One region of the Pseudovibrio sp. JE062 genome, then DNA from elsewhere that is predicted to be linked to it. Evidence: predicted binding sites of a transcription regulator. Region 1 holds the regulator's gene; each other region holds the start of a gene.
The links. The regulator LexA, encoded in region 1, represses DNA repair genes until DNA is damaged. The targets are predictions, from matches to a motif close to TGTTCNNNNTGTGTTCNG.

Region 1 (10,458 bases):
CCAAAAATAAACAAGCTCAGAGCTGCACATATGACAGCTTTCATAGGGCGTTTATCCTATTGCTGCGCAGATTGGATGGTGACCTTGCCGCGGCAGGTGCCGTCGGAGAAGACACCGGAGGCTGTTCCGCTGCCGATCAGGCCGGTGGCGAACATCTTCACGTCGATGGCTTCTTTGTGCTCATCGTTGGGGAAGATGATCTCGTATTCATTCTCGATGGACAGGATGCCATCACCAATGGTGCCTCCGGTGGAGGAGATGATGATGTCGTGGCCCTCAGTCGTTGTTTTCTGGGCTTCCTGTGAGTTTGTGTCGGGGTGATCGGTGGTTTTGTAACCGGTTCCGTAGCGTTTTGCGCAGGTGCCGTCGTCGGGCGTTCCGTCCGCCATTGTCAGGTCGGAGAATGTGACGGTTTCGTTGTCGCTGCCGAGGCTGTGATTGTCTGCCAGTGCTGCGGTGCTGACAAAGGCGATTGCGCCGAGGCTTGCTGCTGCGCAGATAATTTTCTTCATGGGGTGCCACCACTCGTTGCTTTTTCCGGCCAAAGGCCGCGCAAAGAGTAGTCCTGCTGCGTTAACGCAAATGCTCCTGTTGCGCTTTGATTTTCATTAGGATGAAGAATAGGTTTGAAGCGTGCTTTTGGATTTAGCCAGTTTCTAATGCACTACACATAAACATAGGTGAAAACTGAAGGTTTGCACCTTGTTCGGGCGTTTGTGCCTGAGGCGTTGTATTAGAGTTGTTGCTCTATTGTTCTTATTGCCCGCCGCAGTCGTGGTTTAGGGCACATCCACACTTTGAGGTCTTTCATGAAAGTCAGAGAAGCCGTTCTGGCGGATGCTGCGGAAGTCAGCGGATTTTTGCAGGAGTTGGCAGCGCTTGGAAAGCGGAGTCTGCCGAGTGATGAAGAGTATGTGCGCTCGAACTACATTGCCCATGCAGACCGAATTCGCTGCTCTGTGGTTGAAGGTGAGGATGGGTCGCTGCTCGGGCTGCAGATCCTGAAACGTGCTTCAGAAGGCAATCCATACGATGTGACACCGGGTTGGGGTATCATCGGCACGCATGTGCGTCCGAGTGCTGCGCGCCGTGGTGTTGGGCGGGTGCTGTTTGCATCCACATTGGAAGCAGCGCAAGGTGCGGGCCTTGAAAAGATTGACGCAACCATTGGGGCGAGTAATCCAGAAGGGCTGGGCTACTATGAAGCGATTGGGTTCCGGACCTACAAAACCTCTGAGACATCCATCAGCAAGTGTCTGGAAGTGAGCGCGTAATCAGCAGGCACTGTCATTTCACATTAATGACGGAGAACCTGCCTGAGCAGACGCCATCAGAAAAGACGCCGCTGAACATTTTTGAGTTGATGAAACCGGTGATGAACTGGGTGATCTCCACTTCCTGATCCGGTTCGTTGGGGAAGGTGATGAGCACCTGTGAGTGCTCGGCATAGATGCCATCCCCGCGCAGCTCACTGCGGGCGTAGAGGCTGAATTTGTGGCCTTTATCGCTGACGAATTGACCGCGCCGTCCGTTGGGGTTCGGAGAAACAGTATAGCCGTTGCCATAGCGTTCCTTGCAGAACTCAACGCCTACCGCATCTGTAAGGACAGTCAGGCTTTGAATAGAGATCTGGCGGGATGTGGAGAGGCGTTTTAAGTCGGTGAATGGATTGGCCCGGTTGTCGCGATGGATGAACTGGCTGTGGGCTGGCCCCGGCATAGCAAGGGTGACGGCGAGCAAGACACCTGCATACTTCAGTTGTTTTAGGCGCATATACACTCCCATTTCGATCCCTGCTGTGTCCTACCTCTCATTTCGGAAAGTGTGGCGGCTGCGTTGCTGCCAGTTGCCTGCCTGCGGAGTTTAGAGAGTGCCGCTTAACGCATCAGTTCTGAACCAGCCTGTGTTTGAGAAAAATCCTAGGCTCTGCGGTTGGGTTTGAGAGAGCTTAGGGCAGTGTCCATGGGCCAACGGAAACCTTGCCCGTGCAGGTGCCATCCGTAAAGACACCGCTGTAGCTGTCTCCGCCAATCAGGCCGGTGACGAACTGGGTGACCTCAATTTCTTCCTCTTCATTGCCCGGGAATGTCATCATGAACCGGTCATGTTCTGCAAAGATGCCTTCTCCCATGATCTCGCTGCGGTCTACCAGAGTGACTGTATGGCCTTTGTCGCTGATGTAGGTGCGCTTTGGCGCTTCCTTGGAGGGGGAGACCGTGTAGCCGTCACCGTAACGCTCAACACAGATGGAGTTGTCTGAGGTGCCGTCCTGCATGCTGAGCTCGGAGATGGAAACGTCTCTGGTTGCTTCTGTAACGTCTGTGTTGGCTAATGCGTTGGGTGCCAGGCTGGTTGAGAAGAGGGCAATAGCCGCAAAAACGGGGAGAGGTACAAGGCGCATCAACACTTCCTTTCCTGATGCCGGTGGCATGGCCAGACGCTGGCTCAAAGGTTGAGGATAGGGAAGTGGCGAGGCATGAACAGGATTAAGATGCCTCATGGTTTGCAAGGGCTGAATGCAAACGGAATGTTTCAAATAAAAAAGGAGGCAAAATGCCTCCTTCTTCGATAGCAGTTTTTTCAGCTTCTTGAGCTTCGCTACATTTGCCGAAAACCGGTGATCGCTTTTCGGCAGAATGTTTTTAGCGACGCTGGTCGATTGGCTGATAGTCACGCTCGGAATAGCCGGTGTACAGCTGGCGTGGACGACCGATGCGCTGGGAAGGATCTTCAATCATTTCCTTCCACTGTGCGATCCAACCTACTGTACGAGCCAGTGCGAAGAGCACGGTGAACATGGTGGTTGGGAAGCCCAGAGCACGCAGAGTGATGCCGGAGTAGAAGTCAATGTTCGGGTAAAGCTTCTTCTCAACGAAGTAAGGATCGGTGAGAGCAACTTTTTCCAGTTCCATTGCCACTTCGAGAAGCGGATCGTCCTGGTGGCCCAGCTCAGCAAGCACTTCATGACAGGTTTTCTGCATGATGCGTGCGCGTGGGTCGTAGTTTTTGTAGACGCGGTGACCGAAGCCCATGAGGCGGAACGGATCGCTCTTGTCTTTTGCACGTGCAACGTACTCAGGAATACGGTCAACAGAGCCGATTTCGGAGAGCATGTTCAGAGCTGCTTCGTTTGCACCACCGTGGGATGGACCCCACAGACATGCGATACCAGCTGCAATACATGCAAATGGGTTCGCGCCTGAAGAACCAGCAAGACGGACTGTAGAGGTGGAAGCGTTCTGCTCGTGGTCAGCGTGCAGGATGAAGATACGGTCCATAGCGCGAGCCAGAACCGGATTTACTTTGTATTCCTCACATGGAACTGCGAAGCACATGTGCAGGAAGTTGGATGCGTAGTCCAGATCGTTTCTTGGGTAAACGAAAGGCTGGCCAACGTGGTATTTGTAGGCCATTGCAGCAATGGTCGGCATCTTCGCGATCATGCGCAGGGAAGCAACCATGCGCTGGTGTGGATCGGAGATGTCGGTGCTGTCATGATAGAAGGACGAGAGAGCTCCAACGGTACCGGTCATGACTGCCATTGGGTGGGCGTCACGACGATAGCCTTTGAAGAAAGAGCTCATCTGATCGTGGATCATGGTGTGGTAGGTTACGCGGTGAACAAAGTCGTCCTTTTCTGCGCGTGTTGGCAGTTCGCCGTACAGCAGCAGGTAGCAGGATTCCAAAAAGTCGCCGTGTTCAGCGAGCTGTTCAATCGGGTAACCGCGGTAAAGCAGAGTACCTGCGTCACCATCGATGAAAGTGATCTTGGATTCGCATGAGGCAGTTGATGTGAAACCAGGGTCCAGAGTGAAGTGGTCAGTTTGCTTGTAAAGCGAACCGATGTCCAGAACATCAGGGCCCATGGAGCCAGAGTGGACGTTAAAGTCCCAGCTGTTGTCTCCAATAGTCAGTTTCGCTGTTTTGTCGCTCATATCAGGCAACCCCCATTTTGTATCTCCTCATGCGACTTGTTCCATTTGTGTACAAATGAATACACTGCATGATCTGACGTTTCCGCCCGGAGGAGAGTGTTGTCGTGGAACTGCCTATATCATTTGCCGCGATGGGGCAAGCACCCGCAACCACCGCTTTTAGTTATAAGTGAAACTACCGCTACGACCAACGGGCATTTGTAGCGGTAGTTTCTCTGAAATTTCAGCGGATTACGCTGCAAAATCACGAATGCGTGCGCAAGATTCGTCTTTTCCGAGCACCACAAGCACATCAAAGATGCCTGGGGATGTCCCACGACCAGTGAGTGCAGCGCGCAATGGCTGAGCTACTTTGCCGAGTTTCAGCTCTTCTGCTTCCGCTACTGCCTTAACGGCAGTCTCAGTGCTTTCCACGGTCCAGTCGGTGAGGGCTTCCAGAGCTGGGAGCACCTTACCAAGAACAGCTTTTGCCTCATCAGACAGGATCTTTTCCGCTTTTGCATCCAGATCCAGCGGACGCTGAACCCACAGATAGCGTGCAGATTCCTGCAGCTCCACAAGGGTCTTTGCGCGCTCTTTCAGGCCAGGCAGAGCGGCCATGAACTTGTCCTGGTTGCCATTGCCTGCCATCCACGCCATGACGTCAGCGCCGCCTTCCACATCCATCAGGTAGGTGAGGAAGTGCTGGTAGAGCTCTTCGTCGCCTTCAGAGCGCATGTAGTGGGCGTTGAGGTTTTCCAGCTTCTTGAAGTCGAAGCGGGAAGGAGACTTGCCGCATGCGTCCAGACCGAACCATTCGATCATTTGCTCGGTGGAGAAGATCTCGTCATCGCCGTGGGACCAGCCGAGGCGTGCCAGATAGTTACGCATCGCGGACGGCAGGTAGCCCATTGCACGGTATGCTTCTGCACCGATCGCACCATGGCGCTTGGAGAGCTTTGCTCCGTCCGGACCGTAGATCAGCGGAATATGCGCCATAACTGGTACATCCCAGTTCAGAGCCTTGTAGATCAGGGTCTGACGTGCAGCGTTGGTCAGGTGGTCATCACCGCGCACGATGTGGGTCACGCCCATGTCGTGGTCGTCGACAACAACGGCCAGCATATAGGTCGGGTTTCCGTCAGAGCGCACGAGGATCAGATCGTCGAGATTCTCGTTTGCGAATTTGACTGTGCCCTGAACCTGATCTTCCACGATGGTGTCGCCTTCCAGCGGTGCTTTCAGGCGGATTGCAGGAGCGATGCCTTCCGGCGCTTCAGACGGGTCACGGTCGCGCCATGTGCCGTCGTAGCGCGGCGGACGACCTTCTGCGCGGGCCTTCTCGCGCATTTCGTTCACTTCTTCCGGCGTGCAGTAGCAGTAGTAAGCTGTGCCTTCCTTAACCATCTGCTCCGCCACTTCGCGGTGACGGTCTACGCGGCCATACTGAGAGATCGGCTCGCCGTCCCAGTCCATGCCCAGCCAGGACAGGCCATCCAGAAGCGCGTCTACAGCTTCCTCGGTGGAGCGGGACCGGTCTGTGTCTTCAATACGCAGCAGCATTTTGCCGCCGCTGTGTTTGGCCAGCAGCCAGTTGAACAGGGCTGTACGGGCGCCACCAATATGCAGGTAGCCGGTAGGAGAAGGCGCAAAGCGCGTGACGACAGGTTTAGTCATAGCTCGTCCGGAAAAGTTTCAAGTTACTTCGAATAGTTTGGGGTAATTACGGCGGGGCGCCGTATCTTGACGGGCTGTGTACCATAGCATTGAAAAGTTCCCAAGTGGCAGAAAGGGACTTAAGGGTGCGCGAGGGACAATCATCCTCAGACAAGACGCAATCTGGTGGTTCGGCTCCCAGAATAGACGTGCTTTGCCTGAAGGGGGATAAGTTTTCTTCCGCTGCCTTTGAGGGGGATCTGTTGCCCGCTGAGGATGTTCTGGAGGCTGCTAAAACACAGCAACGCAGAAAAACGCAAATCAACGCAAAAAACGCACATAGCAACGCAACTGAAGTGATCTGTGAGGAAAATCAGCGTGTTGGGGTGCGGGAGCGATGTGTTGCGGCTGCGTTGACCGTTCGTAGTGCCATATTCTGGATAGTGAGGCCGGATTGGCCGGGGGCAGTAAGTTATGCCCGCACGGCTCTCTCTCAGGACTGGGATCGCGGGCAGGGCATCGTCTGGTATGCGCTGAGCCATATGGCGGGCGTACTGGTGTATTTCTCGCTGCCCGCCGAGCCTTACAGTGTTTTAAGCGGACTTGCCGCTATCCTATTGGGACTGTTTGTTTTTCGCAGAATGAAGAATGGCCGACCGACGGTTGGTCTCACAGCGTTTTTATTTTTTGCGCTCGGCTTTTTCCTCTCGGATTTGCGCGTGGAGTTCGCCCGAGGTGATCCGCTGGAGCGTCCTGTTACGCGGAAGGTGGAGGGAGTTGTCACCGGGCTCAAGCAGTCCGGGCAGCACTCATACTCTGTTATCCTCGGGGAGGTGCAGGAGTATTCCAAGAGGGGGGCAACTCCGCTTGGTTTCAAAATCCGGCTCAGCCTGAAGGGGATGAAAGAGGCTCCGGTGATGGGGGATAAGATGCAGCTGAAGGCGCGTCTTCTGCCGCCCGGTGGTGCTGTGCGGCCCGGCGGCTATGACTTTGCCAGAACTGCGTTTTTTGATGGGATCGGTGCGGTTGGTTATGCGCTTTCCAGACCTGTCATGCTCGCCCGTGATGGGGGCACTGGATTTCTGCAGCATGTGGACACGATACGAAGCGGTATCGCTGGGCGCATCCGGCGGGTGTTGGATTACTCGCCAGAAAGTGCCTTTGCTGTTGCTCTCCTGGTAGGCAAGCGGGACTATCTGGCTTCTGCTGATAAAGACGCCCTACGTAATGCAGGCCTCGCACATGTCCTCGCTATTTCCGGCATGCATATGGGGTTGGTGACCTCACTGGTTTTCCTCGCCGCGCGGTTGGTTCTGTCTCTTAGTCAAAGCCTTGCTTTGAAAGGACATATCCACGTTTACGCCAGCATTGCCGCGTTGATTGCAGCGACGGTTTATCTTGGTTTGTCAGGGGCTTCTGTCGCCACGCAGCGGGCCTATCTGATGGCGGTGCTGATCTTATGCGCCGGGTTGCTTGGTCGCCGCGCGTTCAGCCTGCGCGGACTTGCTCTCGCCTGCCTCCTCCTTTTAAGCCTGCGCCCAGAGGAGGTCTTATCCCCGGGCTTCCAGATGTCCTTCATCGCCGTCCTCGCTTTGTTGTCAGCTTACTCCTTTGGCAAAGACTGGCTTCGGGATGATCGGGAAGCTTATGTTTTAAAAGGGAAAACTGGCGTTTTGCGTACTCTTAAAAAGCCCGCGAAGTGGCTTTTTGCCTGCGCAATGACCTCCCTGATCGCAGGCGCCGCCACTGCTCCAATTGCGGCCATGCACTTTGAGCAGATCGCCCCCTATGGGGTGGTTGGTAACGTGCTGGCCATGCCGCTGGTGACTTTTGTTGTTATGCCCCTTGGTCTGCTTGCATTACTGACGATCCCGCTTGGGGCCGATGCGTTCTTTCTGCAGGGCATGGAAGTGGGATTATCTCTGGTGCTGAAGGCGGCCTACTGGGTGAGCGCGCTGAGTGATGGGTTAACCAATCTGGGCGTTGCCAGTGTCTCTGGTTACCTGCTGGTGATCCTTGCGAGTATCATACTTTGCATCATGCCCTTACGCCTGAAATGGCTTTCTGTGCCAGTATTTGCAGCGGGTCTCATAGGTTTCGTAGTGGAGCGGCCACCTGATGTGATGATTGCCGATGCAGGTAAGCATATCGGGTTTTATGGCGAGGACGGGTCTTTCCGTCTGACATCCTCGCGTATATCATTTGCCGCCGATAGCCTGCTGCGGGCAGGGGGATACTCTGCAAATTCCTTTAAAGAGCATAAAACGCGGGCAGCAGACCGTTCCTGTGATGAGGAGGGCTGTGTGCTGGCGTTATACCCGCACAGAGCGATAGGTGGTGGAGGGGAACAAAAGCCATCAGTTGTTCTGGCGCAGTCGAAGGTGGAGGGCGTTCTGAAGGCTGATTGTCAGCTTGCTTCCATCATTGTCACCCAGGCTCAGGCCCCTTCCAGCTGCAATGCTGAGCTGGTTTTGGATCAGAAGACTTTTGGAGAACGAGGTTCAGTTTATATCTGGTTGTCAGATCAAGCAGAAAGCGGGCATAAAATAAAAAAAGTGCGCTGGGCATATGATGCTCAGCGCAGACCTTGGAATCCTAAATTGCCTATAACAACCAGTGCGTTAATAGCGGCGGAAGAGCGCAATCATCTTGCCCTGAATGCGGACACGCCCCGGGCCGAAGATGCGAGTTTCGTAGGCGGGGTTGGCCGCTTCAAGCGCGACTGAAGCACCTTTTTTGCGCAGGCGCTTCAGAGTTGCTTCCTCATCATCGATCAGCGCCACGACGATTTCACCGTTATCCGCGGTGTCGCCGCGTTTAATCAGCACAGTATCCCCGTCGAAGATGCCAGCGTCAATCATGGAGTCGCCTTTGACCTCCAGCGCATAGTGTTCTCCGCGACCCATCAGATCTGCAGGCATTGCAATGGAATGGCTCTGATGCTGGATTGCTTCGATCGGCACACCTGCTGCAATGCGGCCCATAACCGGGATCTCCAGCGTGGGCACTTCGTCAGGAGACGGCGTGCGTGGTGGAGGCGGTGCCGCGACTTTCTTGCTCAGTGATCCTTCGATGACCTCAGGCGCAAAGCCCTTTTCCTTGGCCGCAGGCTTCAGGCCTGGTGCGATGGACTCTGGTAGCTTGAGGATTTCCAGCGCACGGGCTCTGTTTGGCAGGCGGCGAATAAAGCCGCGCTCTTCCAGAGCTGTGATCAGCCGGTGAATGCCGGATTTGGAACGGAGGTCCAGCGCGTCCTTCATCTCATCGAAGGAGGGTGGAACACCTGCTTCCTTCAAGCGTTGATGGATGAACATCAAAAGCTCGTGTTGCTTCTGTGTAAGCATCTTTTATCCCCGTTCGCTCCTAAGCGCAGATTGAAAGTGAGCGGCCATACTCTCCGGTTCCGGAGATGACCATTCGTTGATTTGTAATCCCAACAAGCTGAAAGACTTCAACTTCTGCGATTGGGAGGACAAAACACGAACGTACTCTACCTGTTCTCATTGTGTTCTGCAATGGGTTTGTTGCGTTTAAGCCCTGCTAGAACTGGGGGAATTGGATTTTGACGGGTGAGTGGACAGGGGTTGTCCACTCTCGTCTTTCGGATTTAGCGTAGCTTGAGAAGCTCAACTTTTTCGCCTGCCGATGCAGCCGGTGCGTGTGGCGGGAGAACAATCAGAGCGTCTGCTTTGGTGAGCAGTGCAAGCATTGAGGAATCCTGCTTACCAAACGGCTCGGTTGTCAGATTGCCTTGTGCATCGGTGCTCAGGCTGGCGCGCAGGTAGTCCTGACGCAGGTCGTTTGCAGGCAGGTCAGCGGTCAGCGTGGCTTTGGTAACACCTTGATTTGCCAAAGGTACTGAGCGGCCCAGCATTTTGTCGAGGAGAGGCCCAAGGAAGAGGAGGGCGCAGACAAGACTTGATACCGGATTGCCCGGCAGGCCGAGGACTTTCATCGGGCCAAGAGCGCCTGCCATGAGTGGTTTGCCCGGACGCATGGCAATGCGCCAGAAGCCGAGCTCCATGCCTTCTGCTCCAAGCACGTCCTGAATGAGGTCGTGGTCGCCAACAGATGCGCCGCCGAGCGTGACTAGAACATCGGCTTTGGCTTCAATTGCCTGCTTGACGCGGGCTGTGATTTCTTCAGGCTGGTCCGGGGCTATGCCTAGCATCATTGGGATGCCGCCGCAGTTTTTCACAAATTCTGCGATGCCGACCTGATTGGATGCGATGATTTGATTCGGACCTGGTGTCTGGCCCGGCTCAACGAGCTCGTCTCCGTTTGCAAGGATTGCGACAACCGGCTTCTTGCGCACTGGCAAGCTCGCGTGGTTCATTGCGCCCGCAAGGGACAGCTCGCGGAAGCCGAGTGGGGCGCCTGCTTTGAGGAGGACCTGGCCTTCTTGGAAGTCCAGTCCGGCAGGGCGGATGAACTTGCCAACAGTTACGCTCTCTTGGCAGAATAGGTTATCCCCGTCACGGCGGGCATTTTCCTGCATCAGGATCGCATCCGCACCCGCTGGTACCGGCGCGCCTGTGAAGATACGTAGGGCTTCGCCGTCTTGCAGTGTGCCGTCGAAGTTATGCCCGGCAGCGACTTCACCGATGACCTTCAGTGCGCACTCAGGATCTTCGGTGTCAGCGGCTTTTACGGCATAGCCATCCATCGCGGAGGCGGAGAACGGAGGCTGGGTGCGGGTTGCGGCAACATCTTGTGCCAAAACGCGTTCGCCAGCTTCCAGAAGTGGGAGGCTCTCGCTTGCGGTTGGCTTTACGTCCTTAAGGAGGCGGTCGAGTGCTTCTTCAATACTGATCAGGCTCATTTGGAGTTATCCTCCTCAGCCAGATAGTGACCGGACTTACCGCCCTTCTTCTCCAGCAGGCGAATC
Region 2 (10,458 bases), 190 kb from region 1:
ACACCGCCTCTGCACATGACTTCAAATACACCGCATTACGCTACTTCAACGTGGCAGGAGCCGACCCTGAAGGTCGCACAGGACAATCAACCAAGAACGCGACACACCTGATCAAGGTTGCCTGCGAAGCAGCACTCGGCAAGCGCACTCATCTCGGCATTTTTGGTGACGATTTCGACACTCCCGACGGCACCGGCGTGCGCGACTACATCCATGTGTCCGACCTCGCAAGCGCTCACTACCTCGCCCTCAAGCGCCTGCGCGATGGCGGCGATAGCATCGTCATGAACGCTGGTTACGGCGACGGCTATTCCGTACTCCAGGTAATTGACGCTGTGAAAGCCGTATCCGACGTAAACTTTGAGGTCAAAAAAGAACCACGCCGCGCAGGTGACTCCCCCAAAGTGGTGGCCGACAACTCCCGGATCATGAGCAATCTGGACTGGAAGCCACAGTTCGATGATCTGCCGACAATCGTGAAGCACGCGCTGGACTGGGAAAAGAAACTCCAGTTCAAAAACAGCCTCTAACAAAAATGCCGACTGAAATTCTCAGTCGGCACCTTTTTTGTTTCAGCGAGTTCAAACAGTCTTATGGAATGCGAATAACCTGATCTCCAGGTTTGATCCCAAGCTCAGCTGCTCGGCCCGCCAGAATTTCCAGCACATATTTAGCAGGCAATCCAGAAGGGATAACTTCCTCGGAGAATGGCACCGTATTCGCTGCAATGCTTTTGATCTTATAATCAGAGCCAATAAAGATGATATCGAGCGAAGTCGGCGTGTTCTTCATCCAGAAGTACTGAAGACCCGATTGCGGAAAGATAAACAGCATTCCCTGATCTAGCTTCAGATCAGTCCGCCCCATCAGCCCCTGCGCCCTGTCATCAGCCGTCTCGGCCACTTCAACCTGAAATTCGTGTGTCTCGTTATCGCTACGGACCTCAACCGTTTCAGTTCGCATACCTGCTGAAAACGCCGTTGTCACACCCATTAATAATACTAGAAAAGCTAATCGAAGAACCGTCATACCGCTCGCTCTGAATCTCTTTTCTTTAAGCTTTGAGGCAAAGAAAAACCCTTGGCAAGTCACCAAGGGCTTGAAATCGGCAAATCTCAATATTGTGATCTGATCAAACAGATCTCTTTAGTGCGATGCTGGAATATGTGTGCCATTTCCAACAGGGCGAACCTCTGCAGCCATCTTGCCTTTTGGACCATCACCAAAGCGCACCTGAACCTTCTGGCCCGGACGCAACTCAGTGATACCAAAGCGGCGCAGAGTTTCCATATGAATAAAGATATCTTCCGTGCCTTCACCGCGTGTCAGGAAGCCAAAGCCTTTAACACGGTTAAACCACTTCACCTCAGCCTCAACAAAGCTACCCTCTGGAGTGACCTGAACATGAGTGCGGGATGGCGGCAGCTGTGATGGATGAACCGCATAGCTTTCATCCATGGAAAGAATGCGCATCGCCTGCAAACCACGTGGACGATTTAAGACCTCGCAAACAACGCGAGCACCCTCATAGGCAGTCTGATACCCGTCTCTGCGCAAGCATGTAACATGCAGCAAGACGTCAGGCAGATCGTCTTCCGGCTCTACAAAACCATAGCCTTTCCCAATATCAAACCACTTGATTGTTCCTGCTACCTGAAGAACATCTAAGGCTGTATCGTCAACCAGGTCCTCGACAGAGCCTACCTGAGGCGCCGTTTTTACCACCATGATGAATGCCCCGAAATTTGCCGCATCTGAAATGTAGCGTCCATTCAGAACCGAACGCCACTTGATTCCACGAAAAGAATATCATCACGCCCGACGCCAAGAAGGTAAAAAATTAACAAAGAGCTAAATGATCCCCCATTGATTTGGTTAGTGTTGTCCTATCAACACCATTTACCTGAAGTTTGGAGGGGGTATAGCTAACACTACTGAAGATTTTATCCCATGAAACCCCGTGTTACTTTCAAAAGCCCACCACATCATCGGATACACACTATTGCGAAGCGCACCTTGTATATTCCCAAATCAGAAATACTAGGCACCCTTTCCCTTTATCATTTTTCACGCTAGCTTCGCTCAACTTCAACCTCCGCTGGCTCCTGTTCTGAAAGCCACCCCATATAAGAAAGAGTTCGACATGCGTTATCTACACACCATGGTCCGGGTTAAAAATCTGGATGAGTCACTCAACTTCTACTGCACAATCTTTGGACTGGAAGAAGTACGCCGCCATGAAAGCGAAGCAGGCCGCTTCACCTTGGTGTTCCTTGCTGCACCTGAAGATAAAGAAGCCTTCAACGCCTCTTCTGCTCCTGCGCTGGAACTGACTTACAACTGGGATCCGGAAGAATACACCGGCGGCCGCAACTTCGGCCACCTTGCCTATGAAGTCGATAACATCTATGAGACCTGCGAAAAACTGCAGGCAGCAGGCATCACCATCAACCGCCCGCCACGTGATGGCCGCATGGCATTCATCGTTTCTCCAGACGGCATTTCCATCGAACTGCTGCAAAAAGGCGCAAATCTTAAGCCAGCCGAACCATGGCTCTCCATGGGCAACACCGGAAGCTGGTAATCCCGGAGGATCTGATGCAGCGCCTCAATCAGCATTGAGGCGCTGAAATCAAAGCATAATTAAGAAATGTATATGCCATCCTCATATTTGTGGATTGTTTGAATTATAAAATTTTAAGCACTAGACATTATCCTAGTGAAAACCTATAAGCCTCCTCACACAGCGCGCCACACGGCGAAACGCTGTAGAGTGCGCCCATCGTCTAGCGGTTAGGACGCCGCCCTTTCACGGCGGAAACAGGGGTTCGATTCCCCTTGGGCGTGCCATTTCTCTTCCTTACATTGTGATAAGATCTGCAAGCAAATGGCTTCGTCTGCATAAATGCATACAAAGCGTCTCTGATCTAGCGACTTCCTACCCTGCAAGCCTAACTCTATCAGCTCCCAAGCTGAGAGAAGCTGCGCACTCTCATAAACTGCCAAAAACAAAAAAGCCCGGCAATGAGCTCACACTCACACCGGGCCTTAATGAATAATGCGCTTGGCTTAGAACGGGATTTCGTCGTCCATTCCGCCGCCGAAACCGCCGGATGGAGCCTGTCCACCGCCGCCGCTTCCGCCGAAGCCGCCGCCCTGGTTGCCACCGCCACCAAAGCCGCCGCCCTGGTCGTAGCCACCACCACCGCCGCCGCCAAAGCCGCCGCCGGACTGACCACCCTGGCCACCCATACCGCCGCCTTCACCGCGACCATCAAGCATGGTCAACGTAGAATTGAAACCCTGCAGAACAATCTCGGTAGAATATTTGTCCTGACCGCTCTGGTCCTGCCATTTGCGGGTCTGCAGCTGGCCTTCGATGTAAACTTTGGAACCTTTGCGCAGGTACTGTTCAGCAACCTTTGCAAGGCCTTCATTAAACACAACAACGCGGTGCCATTCAGTGCGCTCACGGCGCTCGCCGCTGTTGCGATCACGCCAGCTTTCGGAAGTCGCGATACGCAAGTTGACGATCGGACGACCATCCTGCGTACGGCGAATTTCCGGATCTGCGCCCAAGTTTCCAACCAAAATGACTTTATTGACGCTACCGGCCATTGAATTACTCCTAAATCTGAACCAACTCATAGCTGAGCAGGTTAAGTTGGCAAGTAACCTATGCTCCGCGCTCTACAAATCAAACAGGCTTTCGCAAAGCGGCCCTGGTTGTCCACATTTCCGAGGCTTTCCCTTTGAATATCAGGCGTCAGGAAGCAAGGCTCTCCACTCGTTCTATATTTGTTCCAGTACAATGCCTTGTGAAACCGCCAAGTTCAACTCTCAATTTTTCTAAAGGACAATTTTCCGAGAGCGAACTCAAAAAGGCTTGCCCCTTAAAATTGTTCCGTTTATGTTCCACCTGATTTCCAGCGCACATTCTCCTTCATTTTGAGGATCGCGCCCTGACCTGTTTTGCTTTTTATATGCGAACTCGGCATCCGTGATAAAGGACAGTTCCATGGCGAAGTCGCCAACACATGACATCGAAAACAATTCCACGCGCGCTGATCTAATGAAGCAGATTACTGTACGCGGCGCTCGCGAACATAACTTGAAAAATGTGGATCTGGACCTTCCACGCGATAGCCTGATCGTCATGACCGGCCTGTCCGGCTCAGGCAAATCCTCCCTTGCCTTTGATACCATCTACGCTGAAGGGCAGCGCCGCTACGTTGAAAGCCTGAGCGCTTACGCCCGCCAGTTCCTTGAAATGATGCAGAAACCGGACGTTGATCAGATCGACGGCTTGTCTCCCGCCATTTCCATCGAGCAGAAGACAACCTCCAAAAACCCACGCTCCACCGTGGGCACGGTGACTGAGATATACGACTACATGCGCCTTTTGTTTGCGCGTGTCGGTATCCCATATTCCCCGGCAACTGGCCTTCCTATCGAAAGCCAGACCGTCTCTCAAATGGTCGATCGCGTCCTGATGCTGGACGAAGGCACACGTCTTTACTTGTTGGCTCCAATCGTGCGCGGCCGCAAGGGGGAGTATAGAAAAGAGCTCGCCGAGCTCATGAAAAAGGGCTTCCAACGCGTCAAAATTGATGGCGAGTACTACGAAATCGCGGATGCCCCAGCACTGGACAAGAAGTTCAAGCATGACATTGATGTGGTCGTTGACCGTGTTGTCGTGCGTGAAGACATGACTGGCCGCCTTGCAGATTCTCTGGAGACTGCTCTGGAACTGGCTGAAGGTCTGGCAACAATTGAGTTTGCTGATCAGAAGGACGAAAAGGGCAAAGCCAAGCAAATCGTCTTTTCCGAAAAGTTTGCCTGTCCGATCTCCGGCTTTACGATTCCTGAGATTGAACCGCGTCTGTTTTCATTCAACAATCCGTTCGGCGCCTGCCCAACCTGTGATGGTCTGGGCACTAAACTGGCGTTTGAAGCTGAACTTGTTGTGCCGGATCAGTCTTTGTCTTTGCGCGGCGGCGCAATCCTGCCGTGGTCGAAAACCGGTTCCACCTCTCCATATTACACCCAGACCCTGGAAGCATTGGCCAAGCACTACAAGCAGCCAATGACCAAAGCCTGGAAGGAACTGCCAGAAGATTTCCGCAATGCGGTCCTGTTTGGCACGGGCAAAACCAAAGTGCAGTTTGTCTATGATGACGGCACCCGTTCCTACAAAACCGAAAAACCGTTTGAGGGCGTCGTCGGCAACATCGAACGCCGCTGGCGTGAAACCGATTCCCAGATGGTGCGCGATGAGCTGTCCCGTTATCAGTCAGACCACGCCTGTGATGCCTGTAACGGCTACCGACTGAAACCAGAAGCGCTGTGCGTGAAGATTGCAGACCGTCACATCGGCGAGATCACCGCACTCTCCATCAAAACAGCGCACGACTGGTTCTCCAGCATCGAAGAGAAGCTCTCCGACAAGCAGAACGAGATCGCCTATCGCATCCTGAAAGAAATCCGTGAGCGCCTGAAGTTCCTCAATGACGTTGGTCTTGAGTATCTTTCCATGGACCGCTCCTCCGGCACTCTGTCAGGCGGTGAAAGCCAGCGTATCCGTCTGGCATCTCAGATTGGCTCTGGCCTCACCGGTGTTCTTTATGTTCTGGACGAACCATCCATTGGCCTCCACCAGCGCGACAACGCACGTCTGCTGGAAACGCTGAAGCACCTGCGCAACCTAGGCAACACTGTCATCGTGGTAGAACACGACGAAGACGCCGTTCTCACAGCTGACCATGTGGTGGATGTGGGACCGGGCGCAGGTATCCACGGTGGCCAGGTGGTTGCACAAGGCACACCGGAAGAAGTGATGGCCAACCCGGCCTCTCTCACTGGCAAGTACCTCTCCGGCAAAATGAGCATCCCTCAGCCGGACGAGCCGCGCAAGATCGACAAGAACCGCCAGATCAAGGTCTTTGGCGCCCGCGGCAACAACCTGAAAGAAGTCGACGCAAGCATCCCACTCGGTACATTCACCTGTGTGACAGGTGTGTCCGGTGGCGGCAAGTCCACCTTCCTGATCGATACAGTCTACAAGGCAACCGCTCGCCGTCTCAACGGAGCGCGCGATAACCCTGCCCCACATGACCGCATTGAAGGTCTGGAGCGACTGGATAAGGTTATCGACATCGACCAGTCTCCAATCGGCAGAACGCCGCGCTCCAACCCAGCCACCTACACTGGTGCCTTCACGCCGATCCGTGAGTGGTTCGCAGGCATGCCGGAAGCAAAAGCACGTGGTTACGCACCGGGCCGCTTCTCCTTCAATGTGAAAGGCGGACGCTGTGAGGCGTGTCAGGGTGACGGTGTCATCAAGATTGAGATGCACTTCCTGCCGGATGTTTACGTCACCTGCGATGTATGTAAAGGCAAACGCTACAATCGCGAGACGCTGGAAGTTCAGTTCAAGGGCAAATCCATTGCAGATGTGCTGGACATGACTGTTGAGGAAGCAGCAGGCTTCTTCTCCGCCGTGCCATCCATCCGCGATAAAATGGAAACCCTCGCCCGCGTTGGTCTCGGCTACATCAAGGTTGGCCAACAGGCAACCACATTGTCAGGTGGTGAAGCACAGCGCGTGAAACTGGCGAAAGAACTTTCCAAGCGCTCCACGGGCCGCACGCTTTACATTCTGGATGAACCAACAACCGGCCTGCACTTCCACGATGTCGCCAAACTGCTCGATGTTCTTCATGAACTCGTCGATCAGGGCAACACGGTTCTGGTGATTGAACACAATCTGGAAGTGATCCGCACCGCTGACTGGATTCTCGACCTTGGTCCGGAAGGCGGCGATGGTGGCGGCACCATCGTGGCAACAGGTCGCCCAAGAGACGTTGCAGAAGTGCCGGAAAGCTATACCGGCCAGTTCCTCAAAGAACTGTTTGAGCGACGAAACGCCAATAAGCTGGACGCAGCAGAATAGTTATCCAAAGGCCGGGCACTGTCCCGGCCTTTTCTTTTGCACATTCTGCCCACGCAGAGCCGCTCATTTCACCCCAATGGCATAAGCTTCCAATGCGCTCGCTTTTGTCTGCAGCATCAGCTCAAAGAGCCTTACTCCTTGAAATATGATTAAATTTTTAGCTCTAAGTGCCTGAAAACCGGCCTTTCAGCTTTTCAGGTATGCAGATTTGTGCCGCAGGTCACAAAATTGCTGCGACGCACAATCGCACTTCTTGGCATTTATGTCGTTTTGAGGAGTGTTAGCGCCATCATTCGCCACAATGCCATGCATTTTTTGCATATCGGACATGCGAAATGATGTGATGCACAATCGGAAAGTCTTTTGTATAAACCAACTCAAGGCCGCTGAGGAACTCCTCCCAATCAAACCTCGGCAGCCTAACATACAATCCTCAAGTGGCACCTCCTCCCAAGCCGCTTGATGGTTTCAAAACAGAGATTTCCTCCCAGTTCTCTGTTTACTAGCTTCGCCCGTCGTTCCTCCCATCGACGGGCGTTAGCTGTTTTAGGGCCCTGTTTTTCACTGATCGCCCAAGTAACCTCCAAAACCAGCACGCAATAAAGAAAAGCGCATCAGCTGTACTGATACGCCCTCATTCTCTTGCTCGTAGTTTTGAGATTGAACCAGACTTACTTGGTCACAGGCTTCATCAGATCCGCACTGGTCATCGTCAACCATCTGGACATATGCAAAATGTCAGGCGGTTCACCGTTACTCAAACGCCAGCTGTCCACCACCCACGGAACATCCGTGGTGGTATCAACAACAACAGCAGATGCATGCGGGTACTTGCCATCAAAGAAGAAGCCTCGGGAAGCCGGACGCGCAACACGGTGGTACTTCAACCACCCTTGCGAACCGGCATAAGCCAACAAACTTGTGGTGTTGGTCGCCTCATCAATGCAATCCATCTGTCCGCGGACATTACCGTTGCTCATGTCCAGCCCGCCAATATCGTTGGATGAGCCAACCACAGGCCCCACACGCTTTTCTTGCCACTGCACCGCCTTGGAAATTGCGGCGCGCTCTGCCTCCGGGCTACGACTGCCCCGCTTCAGGATGGCGCGAAGGCGGCGCTGGTCTTTCTGACTAAAGGTAACAGCAGTGCGATACTCGCATCCAAATCCGTGGCAGATGTAAAGTGTGTCACCCTTATTTTCGATACCGCCCATCTGCGCATACCAGGTGCTCGCCGGCCGATTAATCTGGCTCATGCAGGCACTTAGCCCAACTGCAGCAATCGTAAGCACTAAGCCCCGAGAAACCTTCTTGAATTTCTTATTTGAAAAATACATGTGTTTATGTGAATCACTTTGCACAACCATGGAAGATTGATGGCCTAAATGATTGAACTGAGCAAGTTCAGAGGCTAAGCAATTCGCAAGCGATAAACACTTAGGCTTCCATGGACGCTTTAGCGCAACAGAAGCCCAGTCGATTGGATAGGAAATGACGAAGCAACCCATACACGTGGTTGGTGGTGGCCTGGCAGGCTCCGAAGCAGCATGGCAGATTGCAGAAAAAGGCCTCAAGGTCGTTCTGCACGAAATGCGCCCGACCCGTGAGACCGACGCTCACAAAACAGACGGCCTGGCAGAACTGGTGTGCTCCAACTCATTCCGTTCTGACGATGCTGAAAACAACGCTGTTGGCCTGCTCCACGCAGAATTGCGCGCAGCTGGCTCCCTAATCATGAAATCCGCAGATGCCAACAAGGTACCTGCCGGCGGCGCGCTCGCCGTGGATCGTGATGGTTTTTCCGAAGCAGTCCAGGCAGCGCTGGAAGCCCATGAGAACGTCGAGATCATCCGCGAAGAAGTGACCGAGATTCCATCAGCTGACATCGGTCAGGTTATTCTGGCGACCGGCCCGCTGACCTCTCCGGCACTCTCCGAACAGATCCTGAAAGCAACCGGCGAAGACTCCCTCGCCTTCTTTGATGCAATCGCACCGATCATCCACACCGAGTCCATCAATATGGACAAGGCGTGGTACCAGTCGCGCTACGACAAAGTTGGTCCGGGCGGCACTGGTAAAGACTACATCAACTGCCCGATGGACAAAGAGCAGTATGAAGCCTTCATCGACGCATTGATCGGCGGCGAGAAAACCTCCTTCAAGGAATGGGAAGAAAACACCCCATACTTTGACGGCTGTCTGCCTATCGAAGTCATGGCGGAACGTGGCCGGGAAACCCTGCGCCATGGCCCGATGAAGCCAATGGGGCTGACCAATGCGCACCAGCCAGACATCAAGGCCTATGCAGTTGTTCAGCTGCGTCAGGATAATGCTCTGGGTACGCTCTACAACATGGTTGGGTTCCAGACCAAACTGAAGTACGGCGCACAGTCCGAAATCTTCCGCATGATCCCGGGTCTGGAAGACGCTCAGTTCGCACGCCTTGGCGGTCTGCACCGCAACACCTTCCTCAACTCACCGCGTCTGCTTGATGAGCAAATGCGCCTCAAGGCTCTGCCGCATATACGCTTTGCAGGTCAGATCACTGGGTGTGAAGGTTATGTTGAATCCACTGCTGTCGGCTGCATGACCGGCCTGTTCGCAGCTCACCAAGCTCTTGGCACGGACATCGCACCACCACCTGCAACAACCGCTTGTGGCGCGATCATCAACCACATCACCGGTGGCCACATCGATCGTGAAGATGGTTCAGGCCCGCGCTCTTTCCAGCCGATGAACATCAATTTCGGCCTGCTGCCACCTCTGGATGAGATGCCAAAGCATCCGGAAGGCAAACGTCTGCGCGGTAAGGAAAAGACCCGCCTGAAAAAGCAGGTCATGGCCAAGCGTGGTCTGGATGATTTCAAAGCTTGGGTTGCGACCGTATAAAGGCCAAACACCTAGCACAAGATACAAAGAAGGCCGGAAATTCCGGCCTTTTTCTATTTGCGGGACAATCTGGCAAGACGGCGCGATGTGCGCCACATATGCCACATCCGCCGAATATGTGGAGCACCACCACAAACCTGCAGCGGCTCAAAACTATCCTTATCCGCCTCATTAAAGAACAGCTCCACCTGAAACACCGGCAAAAACGCTGGCAGAACAGACTTATCAATCCCTTCCAGAGCCTCTTCGCAATCATCCAGATGTTTCCGGCTCAGCTCAACCATTTCCTCAAACACAGCCCAGACACCATCATCAGATCGGTTGCCCTTCAACGCGTTTGGATCCACATCATGACGATCTAGAACTTCCTTAGGAACGAACTGCTGGTGACGAGACGCCTGCCATGCCAGTGTCTGCATCAGGCCAGACATGGCATAAGCCACACCGCCATGACCGCACGCATCAGAGACCTGACGATCAGCAGGCTTGCCACTCAGAATCATAGAGGCAAGCAGAACCAGCGCAGAACTGGTCTCACCGCAATACCCTTCCAGATCATTCACAGTTGGCATCGGATCGGAGTAAAGATCAAACCGGCGCGCTGAGATCAGATTAAG
Region 3 (10,458 bases), on a different contig from region 1:
CCCACTTTTCGGCGATACAATCTAACTCTTTGAAATCTAACGGGATGGGTGTGGATGCCTCTCCTGATGTCGTTAAATCCTGTCTAAACTCCCCAGTACCGGGTGGTTTGTTATTCCCGGTGGCGATATGAATAATTCCCCTAATTGATGATTAAACAGGTGGGTAGACCGGTGAGCCTTGCTGATACCTCTCAAAAAGACATTGAAGCGCTGAATGCAGAAGAAGCTGCGCTGGAGCTGGAGCGGCTGGCAAGGCTGATTGCTGAATATGATGAAGCCTACCATACCCAAGATGCGCCGATTGTTGATGACGCTACCTATGATGGGCTGCGTCGCCGCAACGCGGCTCTGGAAGCCAAGTTTCCTGAGCTGGTGCGTGCAGATAGCCCGAGCAACCGGGTGGGTGGTGCTGTTGCTGAAGGCTTTGGCAAAATCACCCATGCCGTGCCGATGCTCTCGCTGGACAATGCGTTTTCCGATGAGGACGTGCAGGACTTTATTGGCAAAGTGCGCCGGTTCCTGAAGTACGACCCGCTGATGGGTGCGCTGGCTGTTACGGCTGAGCCGAAGATTGATGGGCTTTCTCTTTCCCTGCGCTATGAGAGTGGCAAGCTGGTTTATGCAGCGACCCGTGGTGATGGTGCAACGGGCGAAAATGTGACGGCTAACGCGCTGACCATTCAGGATATTCCGCAGGAGCTGCCTGCTGGCGTGCCGGATGTGGTTGAGGTGCGCGGCGAAGTTTACATGAGCCATGCGGATTTTGCGGCGCTGAATGCGCGCATGGAAGCCAATGGCGGCAAGGTGTTTGCCAACCCGCGTAACGCGGCGGCTGGTTCTTTGCGCCAGCTGAACCCGGAAATCACCAAGACCCGTCCGCTCAAGTTCTTCGCGTATGCATGGGGCGATATGAGTGAGGTTCCTGCCGATACGCAGATGGGCATGGTGGAGCTGTTCGGCGCGTGGGGCTTCCAAATCAACCCGCTGATGAAGCGCTGTGAGACAGTCGAGGCATTGCTGAAAGTCTATCATGGGATCGAGGAGGATCGTTCCGGCCTCGGTTATGATATTGATGGCGTGGTCTACAAGGTGGATCGGCTCGATTTGCAGGGCCGGTTGGGCTTTGTTTCCCGTTCTCCGCGCTGGGCGATTGCACACAAATTCCCGGCGGAGCGGGCATTTACTACCCTCAATGCCATCGAAATTCAGGTGGGCCGCACTGGTGCTTTGACTCCAGTTGCGAAACTGGAGCCTGTTACAGTCGGCGGTGTGGTGGTCTCTAATGCAACACTGCATAATGAAGACTACATCAAAGGCATCGGTCAGGATGGGGAATCCATTCGTGATAGTAAGGACTTACGTGTTGGCGATACGGTGATCATTCAGCGTGCGGGTGATGTTATCCCACAGATCGTGGATGTGGACCTGAGCAAACGGGCTGAAGATGTGCAGCCGTATGAATTTCCGACTGAGTGTCCGGTGTGCAACTCGCATGCGATTAGAGAAACTAATCCAAACTCCGGTAAGGTGGATGCGGTACGTCGGTGTACCGGTGGATTGATATGTCCTGCGCAGGCAGTCGAGAAGCTGAAGCACTTCGTCTCGCGCAATGCCTTCGATATTGAAGGGTTGGGCGAGAAGCAGATGGAGGCGTTCTACGAGTATGACATGGATAAAGGTGGTATCCGCACACCTGCGGACATCTTTACCCTGGCAGAACGGGACAAGGTTTCTCTCAATAAGCTGCGCTCCCGCGAAGGCTTTGGTGCGGTCTCTGCACGGAAATTGTTTGAAGCGATTGATAGTAAACGCCAAATCGAACTCAATCGCGTGATCTTCGGTTTGGGGATCCGACATGTGGGCGAAGGCAACGCCAAGCTTCTGGCGCGGGCCTACTCCTCGTGGCAGGGGTTCTATGACGCGATGATCGCCGCAACGGATACGACCTCAGAAGCCTATCGCGAGCTCAATGACATTGACGGGATCGGCGGCACAGTTGCCAATGCTCTGGTCGAGTTCTTTGCAGAAGAACACAACCTGACTGCTCTGGCCGCTTTGATGGAGCAGATCACACCGCTTGATGTGGTTGTGGCTGATACTTCGGGCAGCCCTGTTGCCGGCAAAACACTTGTGTTTACAGGTAGTTTGGAGCGCATGAGCCGTGATGAGGCCAAGGCGCGGGCTGAGAGTTTGGGGGCAAAGGTTTCCGGTTCTGTTTCCAAGAAAACAGATCTTGTGATTGCAGGACCAAAAGCCGGTTCCAAGCTCACTAAGGCGCAAAGCCTTGGCATTGATGTCATCTCTGAGGATGACTGGTTCGAGCTGGTTGGCGATCAATAAAAAAGCGAGGGAGCTGTTCGGCTCCTCTCGCTGCATTAGTAGGCTTGCGGCAGAGCCTACTTCTGCGCCAGTGTTGCTCTGAGGCGGACAGATGCTTCGGCACGTCCGCCGATATAGAGCATCATATTTTTCCCGTCCGTCTGAACACTCATCGGAATTGTTTTCTCGACCAGCTTCTTCAGCGGGTCATAATTTGCTTCAGCCTGCTCCAAAGCCTTGAGAGCTTTGTCGTATTCCTGGATTTTCTTCTTCACTGCAGGTTGCGCTTTGATCAGCTTTTTGAGTTCCTTAGCCGTATCGCGATAGTTGGGGTCGGTTTTCGGATCGATTTCCTTTTGCTGCAACTGGCTTTCCAGTACGCGTAACATCTTGTGTTTGGCCGAGATTTCGTCTTCCAAAGACTTCAGGCCCTGCACGAAGCGGTAGGTTCTGGATTTCTCTTTTTCCAGCGCCGCGATGTTGGAGCGGGCTTTCTTCATCTCTGGCGCATCCTCGACATGGTTGTCGTAGGTCAGCCGGATGGCAGCCTTTCCCTGGAAGATGAGTTTGTCGAAGCTTGCAGTGTCTGCCGCATGAATGTCCATCCGGCGTCTGATCTCAGCCCAGATGCTTGTGCGGTTTTTATAGAACTCGTCGTAGTTCTTATACTTGCAAATGACCTTCGGCATATCTCAAGCTCCATTCCAGTTGCGATGGAATGAGAGTGAGCAGAAAATCTTATCGAGATCTGTCGAGGGAGGCGTGCAATTGAGCCAAATTTGAAGATGTGATCGGCTCTTACAGGTGGAGATGAACGGAAACGCCAGCAAATCCGTTTGTCTTTGCCAGCGTTTCTTCATGTTTTGCAACGAGTTACCTAGCCGATCTGTTTGCGGATCTCTGCCAGCATGGCCAGATGAGTATGGATGAAAGCGACCAGAATGGTTGCCGTTGCCACATCCACGTTCACGGGCTTTTTACCTGCTTCCGGCGTTTGAACCGCCAGCAAGTCCTCATGTCCTGTGATTTCAGTCGAGATATAGAGGCGGTCAAAGTCATCGCCAGACGCGGCCTCCAGCTTCTTGTAGATGTCTTCCAGAGCGGTTGGGCGCGGTGGTGGTGTTGCACCTGTGGACTCGATGATCATGGAGACAGCGGCCTGTTCCTCGCGTTCCAGCTCCGCAAACTGGCGCACCAGCGGGTTGCTGGCCTTCATGGTCGCCATTTCACTGATAGCGAGTGAGAAGGGACTGATGGTGAGGGTTTTGTTGGTGTAGTCCGTAGAACCGTGATTGTCGGCCAAAGCGGAAGAGACCAGAGCAGGGGCGGCAATGAGTGAGCCGGACATGCCAAGGAGAGCGTTTCTGCGCGTCAGGTGTAACTTACCAGTCTTCATTGTTTTTCTTTCAGGTTGTTACAGTGATTTTTATGGTTTGAAAGTGAAGTTCGTCCCATTGATCAGTTCTGGAAATTTCAGGTCCAGATATACGCAGTCTTCCTCTTTAAATCGCTAAGGCAGCACTTGATTTTTCAAGTATCTGGGATCTGGCTTGATAAAACACCACAGAGCAAAGCAAGTTTCACCCAAGAGTTACTGGGCGAAGATGTGCTGATGCGCAAAACGATGTGTATCTCTTTGCTGACGCCTCGCTTCTTCAATGTTGTTGCTATATTGTTCTTCGTGAACTATTGGAGATTCTCCCTCTGATTTGAGAGGGGTATGCGTTCAAAGGATCCAACGAGCTCAATGGCAAATTCTTCTGGCCCACTACATCGCGGAATGCCTTCCAACCCTGCTGATCCTCTGGCTGCACCACAGCCCAAGGCAGGTGGTATAGCAGCGAGGGCCATGGCAGCACGGCAAACGACCATGCCTGCCTATATGGAAGGATTGAATGCGGAACAGCGCCTTGCTGTTGAGACGATCAATGGTCCGGTGCTGGTGCTTGCTGGCGCAGGTACGGGTAAGACCCGCGTTCTGACTACGCGTATTGCTCATATTCTGGCGACAGGGCATGCCACTCCGGGGCAGATCCTTGCAGTGACCTTCACCAACAAAGCGGCTCGCGAGATGAAGGAGCGCATCGGCGCTTACATTGGCGAGAACGTGGAAGGCATGGCATGGCTGGGTACGTTCCACGCGATCTGTGTGAAGATCTTGCGCCGTCATGCTGAGCTGGTTGGTTTGAAGTCTTCGTTCTCCATTCTGGATACGGATGATCAGGTTCGCCTGATCAAGCAGATCATTCAGGCGGAAGGTCTGGATGAAAAGCGTTGGACTGCAAAGACTTTTGCTGGATTGTTGGACAGCTGGAAGAACCGCGGGCTGACGCCGGAACAGATTTCTGCTGGCGAAGCTCAAGCTTTTGCGAACGGTTTGGGACGCAAGCTCTACCAGACCTATCAGGAACGGCTTTCCATTCTGAATGCCTGCGACTTTGGTGACTTGCTGCTGCACTGCATCACCATTTTCAAAGAGCATGATGATGTTCTGAAGAGCTTCCAGAGCCGTTTCCGCTACATGCTGGTGGACGAGTATCAGGATACCAACATTGCGCAGTACATGTGGCTGCGTTTGCTGGCACAGGGCAACTCCAACGTTGCCTGTGTGGGTGATGATGACCAGTCGATCTATGGTTGGCGTGGTGCTGAAGTTGATAACATCCTGAGATTTGAGCAGGATTTTCCGGGTGCGACTGTGGTTCGTCTGGAGCGGAATTACCGCTCGACCAGCCATATTCTGTCTGCTGCCTCTCATTTGATTGCCCACAATCAGGGCCGACTGGGCAAGACCCTCTTCACCGATCAGGTGGGATCTGAGGATGAAGATAAGGTGCAGGTCGCCTCTGCCTGGGACTCTCAGGAGGAAGCGCGCTCCATCGGTGATGAGATCGAAGCGCTGCAGAACCATGGCCATTCGCTGAATGAGATGGCCATTCTGGTGCGAGCTTCGTTCCAGATGCGAGAGTTTGAAGACCGGTTTGTAACGCTTGGCCTGAACTACCGCGTGATTGGCGGTCCGCGCTTCTATGAGCGCATGGAAATCCGTGATGCGCTGGCCTATTTCCGCTGTGTGATGCAGCCCTCTGATGATCTGGCGTTTGAGCGTATTGTGAACACGCCGAAACGGGGGCTTGGTGAGGCCACTTTGAAGATTGTGCATGCCTATGCGCGGGAGCGGGCTATTCCGTTGATGATTGCGGCGGGAGAGCTGGTGCAGACCAATGAGTTGCGCCCAAAAGCGCGTGCTGCTTTGGCTGATGTTCTTGGCATGTTTGAGAACTGGCGCAATCAGGTTGAGACCATGAGCCATACGGAGCTTGCGGAAATCATCCTTGATGAGAGCGGTTATACCCAGATGTGGCGTCAGGACCGGTCTGCGGAAGCACCGGGACGACTGGACAACCTGAAAGAACTTATCCGCTCCATGGAAGAGTTCGAGAGCATGGCTGGGTTCCTTGAGCACATCTCGCTTGTGATGGATAAGGACAGCGATGTGGAAGAGGATGCGGTGTCCATCATGACGCTGCATTCCGCAAAAGGCCTTGAGTTTGACACGGTTTTCCTGCCGGGCTGGGAAGAGGGCGTGTTCCCGAACCAGCGGGCACTGGATGAGACCGGACAGGCCGGTCTGGAAGAGGAGCGGCGTCTTGCGTATGTGGGTCTTACACGTGGTCGTAAGCGTGTGAAGGTGTGGTTCACCTCCAACCGCCGCATTCATGGCTCCTGGCAGTCCTGTATTCCTTCCCGCTTCCTGGATGAGTTACCCGCGGACAGTGTTGAGGTTGTTGAGGCCTCCAGCTCCTACGGTGGCTATGGTCTGAACAGCGCTGGTGGCGGTTATGGTGCCAGCCGGTTTGACAACAGCGACCCGTTCCAGAGCAAGTACTCCACCCCAGGCTGGCAACGCGCCCGCAAGGCGCAGGCTTCTGGTCAGCAGTATGGCCGGATGCATGGCGGGAACCAAACTCGCCGTGCCAAGAAGGCTGGTCCGATGACCATTGAGGGTGAGCTGGTGGCCAAGAGCGTTACTGAGGTTGGCAGTGATTTTGCCATTGGTGAGCGCATCTTCCATATGAAGTTCGGGTACGGTGCCATCAGCGACATTGAGGGGAATAAGCTCACTGTCGACTTTGAAAAGGCTGGCCAGAAGAAAGTGCTCGATAGCTTTGTCGAGCGGGCATAACCTGCAACTCAAGCGTTACTTACCTTTAGGGCAATTTGTGCTATCTCTCTCTTAAGTTGTGTTGGGAGGTGGCAATGGACAGTGTGGTTATCGCGCTTGCGATGATTGGTGTGGCAGGTGTAGGCGCCCAGTGGCTCGCCTGGCGATGGTCGCTTCCTGCTATTGTCCTGCTGCTTGTTGCGGGCTTCCTGATTGGTCCTGCAACGGGTATTCTCAACCCAAATGCGTTGTTTGGTGATTTATTGCGTCCAACTGTTGCGCTTGGCGTTGCAGTCATTCTGTTTGAGGGCGGTCTTTCCCTTAATTTTCAACGTATTGGTGGTGTTGAGAAGGCCGTTTGGCGGCTTGTGTTGCTGGGTGCGTTTATTGCGTTCTTATTGGGCGCGCTCAATGCCCATTATATAGCTGAATTAAGTTGGCCCTCAGCCCTTGTGTTTGCTGCCATCCTGATCGTGACCGGCCCGACCGTCATCATCCCACTTCTGCGTCAAGCCCGACTGGAACGCCGGGTAAGTTCGTTGCTGCGCTGGGAAGCTATTCTGGCTGACCCTCTTGGCGCGCTGCTCGCGGTGTTCATGTTTGAGGGCTATCTGGTTTATCACGGTGATCATGGCTTCTGGGTTCTTGCCGTGCGCGCGGTGGCTGGGTTGCTGATTGGTGGTGTTGGTGGCTGGGCGCTGGGGCGTGGGTTGATCTGGCTGTTTGTTGGTGGCCGGGTTCCCGAATTCCTGAAAGTTCCGTTGATCTTTGTGAGTGTGATGGGCGCTTATGCGCTTTCTGATCTGGTGCTTGAGGAATCCGGCTTGCTGACCGTGACTGTTCTGGGATTGGTGCTCGGCAACTCGCGCCTTGCCAGCCTTGAGGAGTTGAAGCGATTCAAGGAAGCGGTGACGATTATTCTGGTGTCTTCTGTCTTCATCGTTTTGACGGCTTCTGTTCAGCTGGGCAGTCTGGCTGAGTTTGGGCTGGAGGATCTGGCGTTTGTTCTGGTTCTGCTGTTTGTGATCCGGCCTATTTCCGTTTGGGTTGGCACGATTGGTGCTCACCTGAGCTGGAAGGAGCGTTTGCTGGTGGGGTGGATCGCGCCGCGCGGTATTGTAGCAGTAGCAGTGTCTGGCTTGTTTGCACGCTCGCTGGTGGAACATGGCGCCCCGGATGGTGAGCGGCTGGCGGTGCTGTCGTTTGCCGTGGTGGTTGCCACTGTGTTTGCCCACGGGTTCACGCTCGGGCCGTTTGCACGGTGGCTGGGGCTTTCCAGTCATTCAGGGCCTGGGCTGCTGATTGTCGGGGCAAGCCGGTTCAGCGTTGCGCTGGCGACCAAGCTGAAGACGCTGGATATCAACTCGCTTACCGTGGACCGCAACTGGGGCAAGCTTCGACTTTCCCGGAATGCGGGGTTGGCGAACCATTATGGCGAGGTTCTTTCTGAAGAGGTTGAGAACGAACTGCCGCTTGAGAACTATAGTGTTTTGCTCGCTGTAACTGACAATGACGATTACAACGCGCTGGTGACCACAAACTTCGGGCCGCTTATGGGGCGAGGGGAGGTCTATCAGTTTGCGCCGTCAGAAGAGCAGAGTGAGAAAGAGAAGTTTCGCCGTGTCGTGACGCTTGGTGGACGTCCGTTCCTGACACAGGAGCACAGCTACAACGACCTTGAAACGAAAATCCGCGAGGGCTGGTTTATTAAGGCCAGTGAGTTGACCGATACCTATGGCTGGGATGCGTTTCAGGAAGCTCTGCCCGAAAAAGCAATTGTGCTGATGCTGATTGAGCCGACGAAGAAGCTGCGCCCCATGAACAGCTCCGTGCCTGCGACGGTGGCTTCGGGTTCAACAATACTTAGCCTTGTTCCCAGTGAATATGCGGCAGAACGCGAGAAAGCCTCGTGAGCTCTGGCTTTTCGGCGCTGTGCATTCTATACGCCTATGCAAAGATATTGTTTGAGTTTTGATAGCTCATCGTAACTAAGGGTTTTTGCATGGACACGATCCGGGTTCGCATTCCGGCGCCTGAAGCTGAAGCAAAGGCACTCTCCGATATTATGGAGGCCCGCTTTGAAGATGATGGTTTTCCGGTTGCTGTTTTTGAAAGCTCCACTGATGGAACCATCTGGACAGCTGAGGTGCTGGTGCTGGAGTCCACGGTTGATGACGCAATCAATCTGGTAGAAATGCGCCTGTTTGATCAGTTTGAAGGTGGCGTCATCCCAACTTCGGCTGAAGTTGAAGCACTGCCGGATATCAATTGGGTTGCCAAGTCTCTTGAAGGTTTAAAGCCGGTTCGTGCAGATCGCGTTATTGTGCATGGGGCGCATGATCGTGATGCGGTCAACAAATCTGATATCGGTATCGAGATTGAAGCGGCGCAGGCATTTGGCACGGGTCACCATGGTACGACCGAAGGTTGCCTGCTGGAACTGCAGCGTCTGCTGAAGCGCCACAAGTACCATCGCATGCTTGATCTGGGTACCGGCACCGGTGTTCTGGGTATTGCTCTTGCAAAGCTTACCGGTTCTGAGGTTCTGGCAACGGATATTGATCCGATCGCGATTGAAGCTGCGATTGACAATGCGCGCAAGAACAATGTTGGTCCGCTGTTCAAAGCCTTTACAGGCGCTGGTGTGGAAGATCGTCGCTTCAACGAGTTTGGACCGTTTGATCTGGTTGTTGCCAACATCCTTGCAAAGCCATTGGTGCAGATGTCTGCCAAGCTGTGCAATCACCTTGCGCACAAGTCCACGCTGGTCCTTTCCGGATTGCGCATAGAGCACGGCCCGCGGATTATTTCCGCTTACGGCCAGCAGGGCCTGAAGCTGGTGCATCGCCGTGAGATTGATGGTTGGCTGACCCTGACTTTTGCTAAGGGCAACTGGGCGCCATAAGCTCATTTGCACTGTGAATAATTCAAAACCCTCTTTGCTTCTGCTTAGAGGGTTTTTTGATGTCTGATTGTTGGGTTGCAGAAAACAAAAAACCTTTGCTTCCTGATCCGGCAAATTGGGAGGAGGTTGCCGGGGAAGCAAAGGTTTTTTTGTGTGCCAAGCAACTGGGAGGAATTTGCTTAGCTTGCTAGATATTGGGAGGAGGTATCTAGCTATATGAGTGGCATTTCTAGCGCTTTATCAGCTGCTGATGGCTGCCGGCCATTGGTGTCGTGCGCATCACATTGGGAGGAGGTGTGATCCGCCGGTTTGCTTTGGGAGGGAAGCGCCCCGTCGACGAGAGGACTTATCCATTATTTTAGTTTGTAAAAAAAGAGATAGTTTCGCATGACACTTATGCATTTTTTGCATGTCTTGGGATTGTCATGATCTGAATTTGCATGGAGTACATAGCAGATCTGCGTATACGGCATGGATTGTGTACTTCTGTATCCTTTTGGCTTATTATGAGAGCATAAAATCCTCTGAGGAGGCTTGTTTGTGTGGTTGAGTTGCGCCGCGATCAGCATTAGCCTTCCGGCATGTTTCAGAGCTTTGACACAGTAAATGATAAATCTCGCGGGCCGGTTCGGTTGGCCGCTCTGCGGGAAGAGCTGGCCTCTCGCGGGCTTGATGGCTTTTTGGTGCCGCGTGCAGATGCACACCAGGGCGAGTATGTGCCTGACAGTGACTGCCGCCTTGAATGGCTGACCGGTTTTACCGGGTCTGCCGGCATTGCTGGCGTACTCAGTGACAAGGCTGCGATCTTTATTGATGGTCGCTACACCATTCAGGTGCGGGATCAGGTGGATGAAGAGGCGTTTGCCTATCGTCATCTGATTGCAGAGCCGCTGACTGACTGGCTGCGTGAGAATGCACAGGAAGGCCAGAAGATCGGTTATGACCCGATGCTGCATCCTGTTCGTCAGGTGCGCTCCCTGAAAGCGGCTTGTAAAAAGGCTGGTGCTGAGCTGGTTGCTGTTGACAGTAATCCAGTGGACGGGGTCTGGAATGACCGTCCAGCAGCGCC

Region 2: the regulator LexA is predicted to act here: its motif matches at 3,789-3,806, upstream of uvrA (excinuclease ABC subunit UvrA).
Region 3: the regulator LexA is predicted to act here: its motif matches at 3,982-3,999, upstream of PJE062_RS05675 (ATP-dependent helicase).

Annotation. Positions count from the first base shown of each region.
Region 1 is NZ_DS996805.1:400,912-411,369, forward strand. Features, by position in the region: gene PJE062_RS01815 (hypothetical protein) at 1-44, opposite strand, end outside; gene PJE062_RS01820 (hypothetical protein) at 57-512, opposite strand; gene PJE062_RS01825 (GNAT family N-acetyltransferase) at 810-1,274, shown strand; gene PJE062_RS01830 (hypothetical protein) at 1,288-1,773, opposite strand; gene PJE062_RS01835 (hypothetical protein) at 1,949-2,401, opposite strand; gene gltA (citrate synthase) at 2,643-3,935, opposite strand; gene gltX (glutamate--tRNA ligase) at 4,167-5,591, opposite strand; gene PJE062_RS01850 (ComEC/Rec2 family competence protein) at 5,717-8,296, shown strand; gene lexA (transcriptional repressor LexA) at 8,192-8,914, opposite strand; gene glp (gephyrin-like molybdotransferase Glp) at 9,178-10,392, opposite strand; gene moaC (cyclic pyranopterin monophosphate synthase MoaC) at 10,389-10,458, opposite strand, start outside.
Region 2 is NZ_DS996805.1:592,435-602,892, reverse strand. Features, by position in the region: gene galE (UDP-glucose 4-epimerase GalE) at 1-530, shown strand, start outside; gene PJE062_RS02565 (DUF192 domain-containing protein) at 592-1,119, opposite strand; gene PJE062_RS02560 (cold-shock protein) at 1,147-1,728, opposite strand; gene PJE062_RS02555 (VOC family protein) at 2,144-2,584, shown strand; tRNA gene PJE062_RS02550 (tRNA-Glu) at 2,776-2,850, shown strand; gene PJE062_RS02545 (single-stranded DNA-binding protein) at 3,070-3,618, opposite strand; gene uvrA (excinuclease ABC subunit UvrA) at 4,073-6,952, shown strand; gene PJE062_RS02535 (hypothetical protein) at 7,624-8,208, opposite strand; gene trmFO (methylenetetrahydrofolate--tRNA-(uracil(54)-C(5))-methyltransferase (FADH(2)-oxidizing) TrmFO) at 8,444-9,841, shown strand; gene PJE062_RS02525 (phytoene/squalene synthase family protein) at 9,895-10,458, opposite strand, start outside.
Region 3 is NZ_DS996806.1:279,519-289,976, forward strand. Features, by position in the region: gene ligA (NAD-dependent DNA ligase LigA) at 148-2,340, shown strand; gene PJE062_RS05660 (hypothetical protein) at 2,397-3,008, opposite strand; gene PJE062_RS05665 (DUF4142 domain-containing protein) at 3,197-3,715, opposite strand; gene PJE062_RS05675 (ATP-dependent helicase) at 4,100-6,505, shown strand; gene PJE062_RS05680 (sodium:proton antiporter) at 6,580-8,397, shown strand; gene PJE062_RS05685 (50S ribosomal protein L11 methyltransferase) at 8,487-9,389, shown strand; gene PJE062_RS05690 (aminopeptidase P family protein) at 9,971-10,458, shown strand, end outside.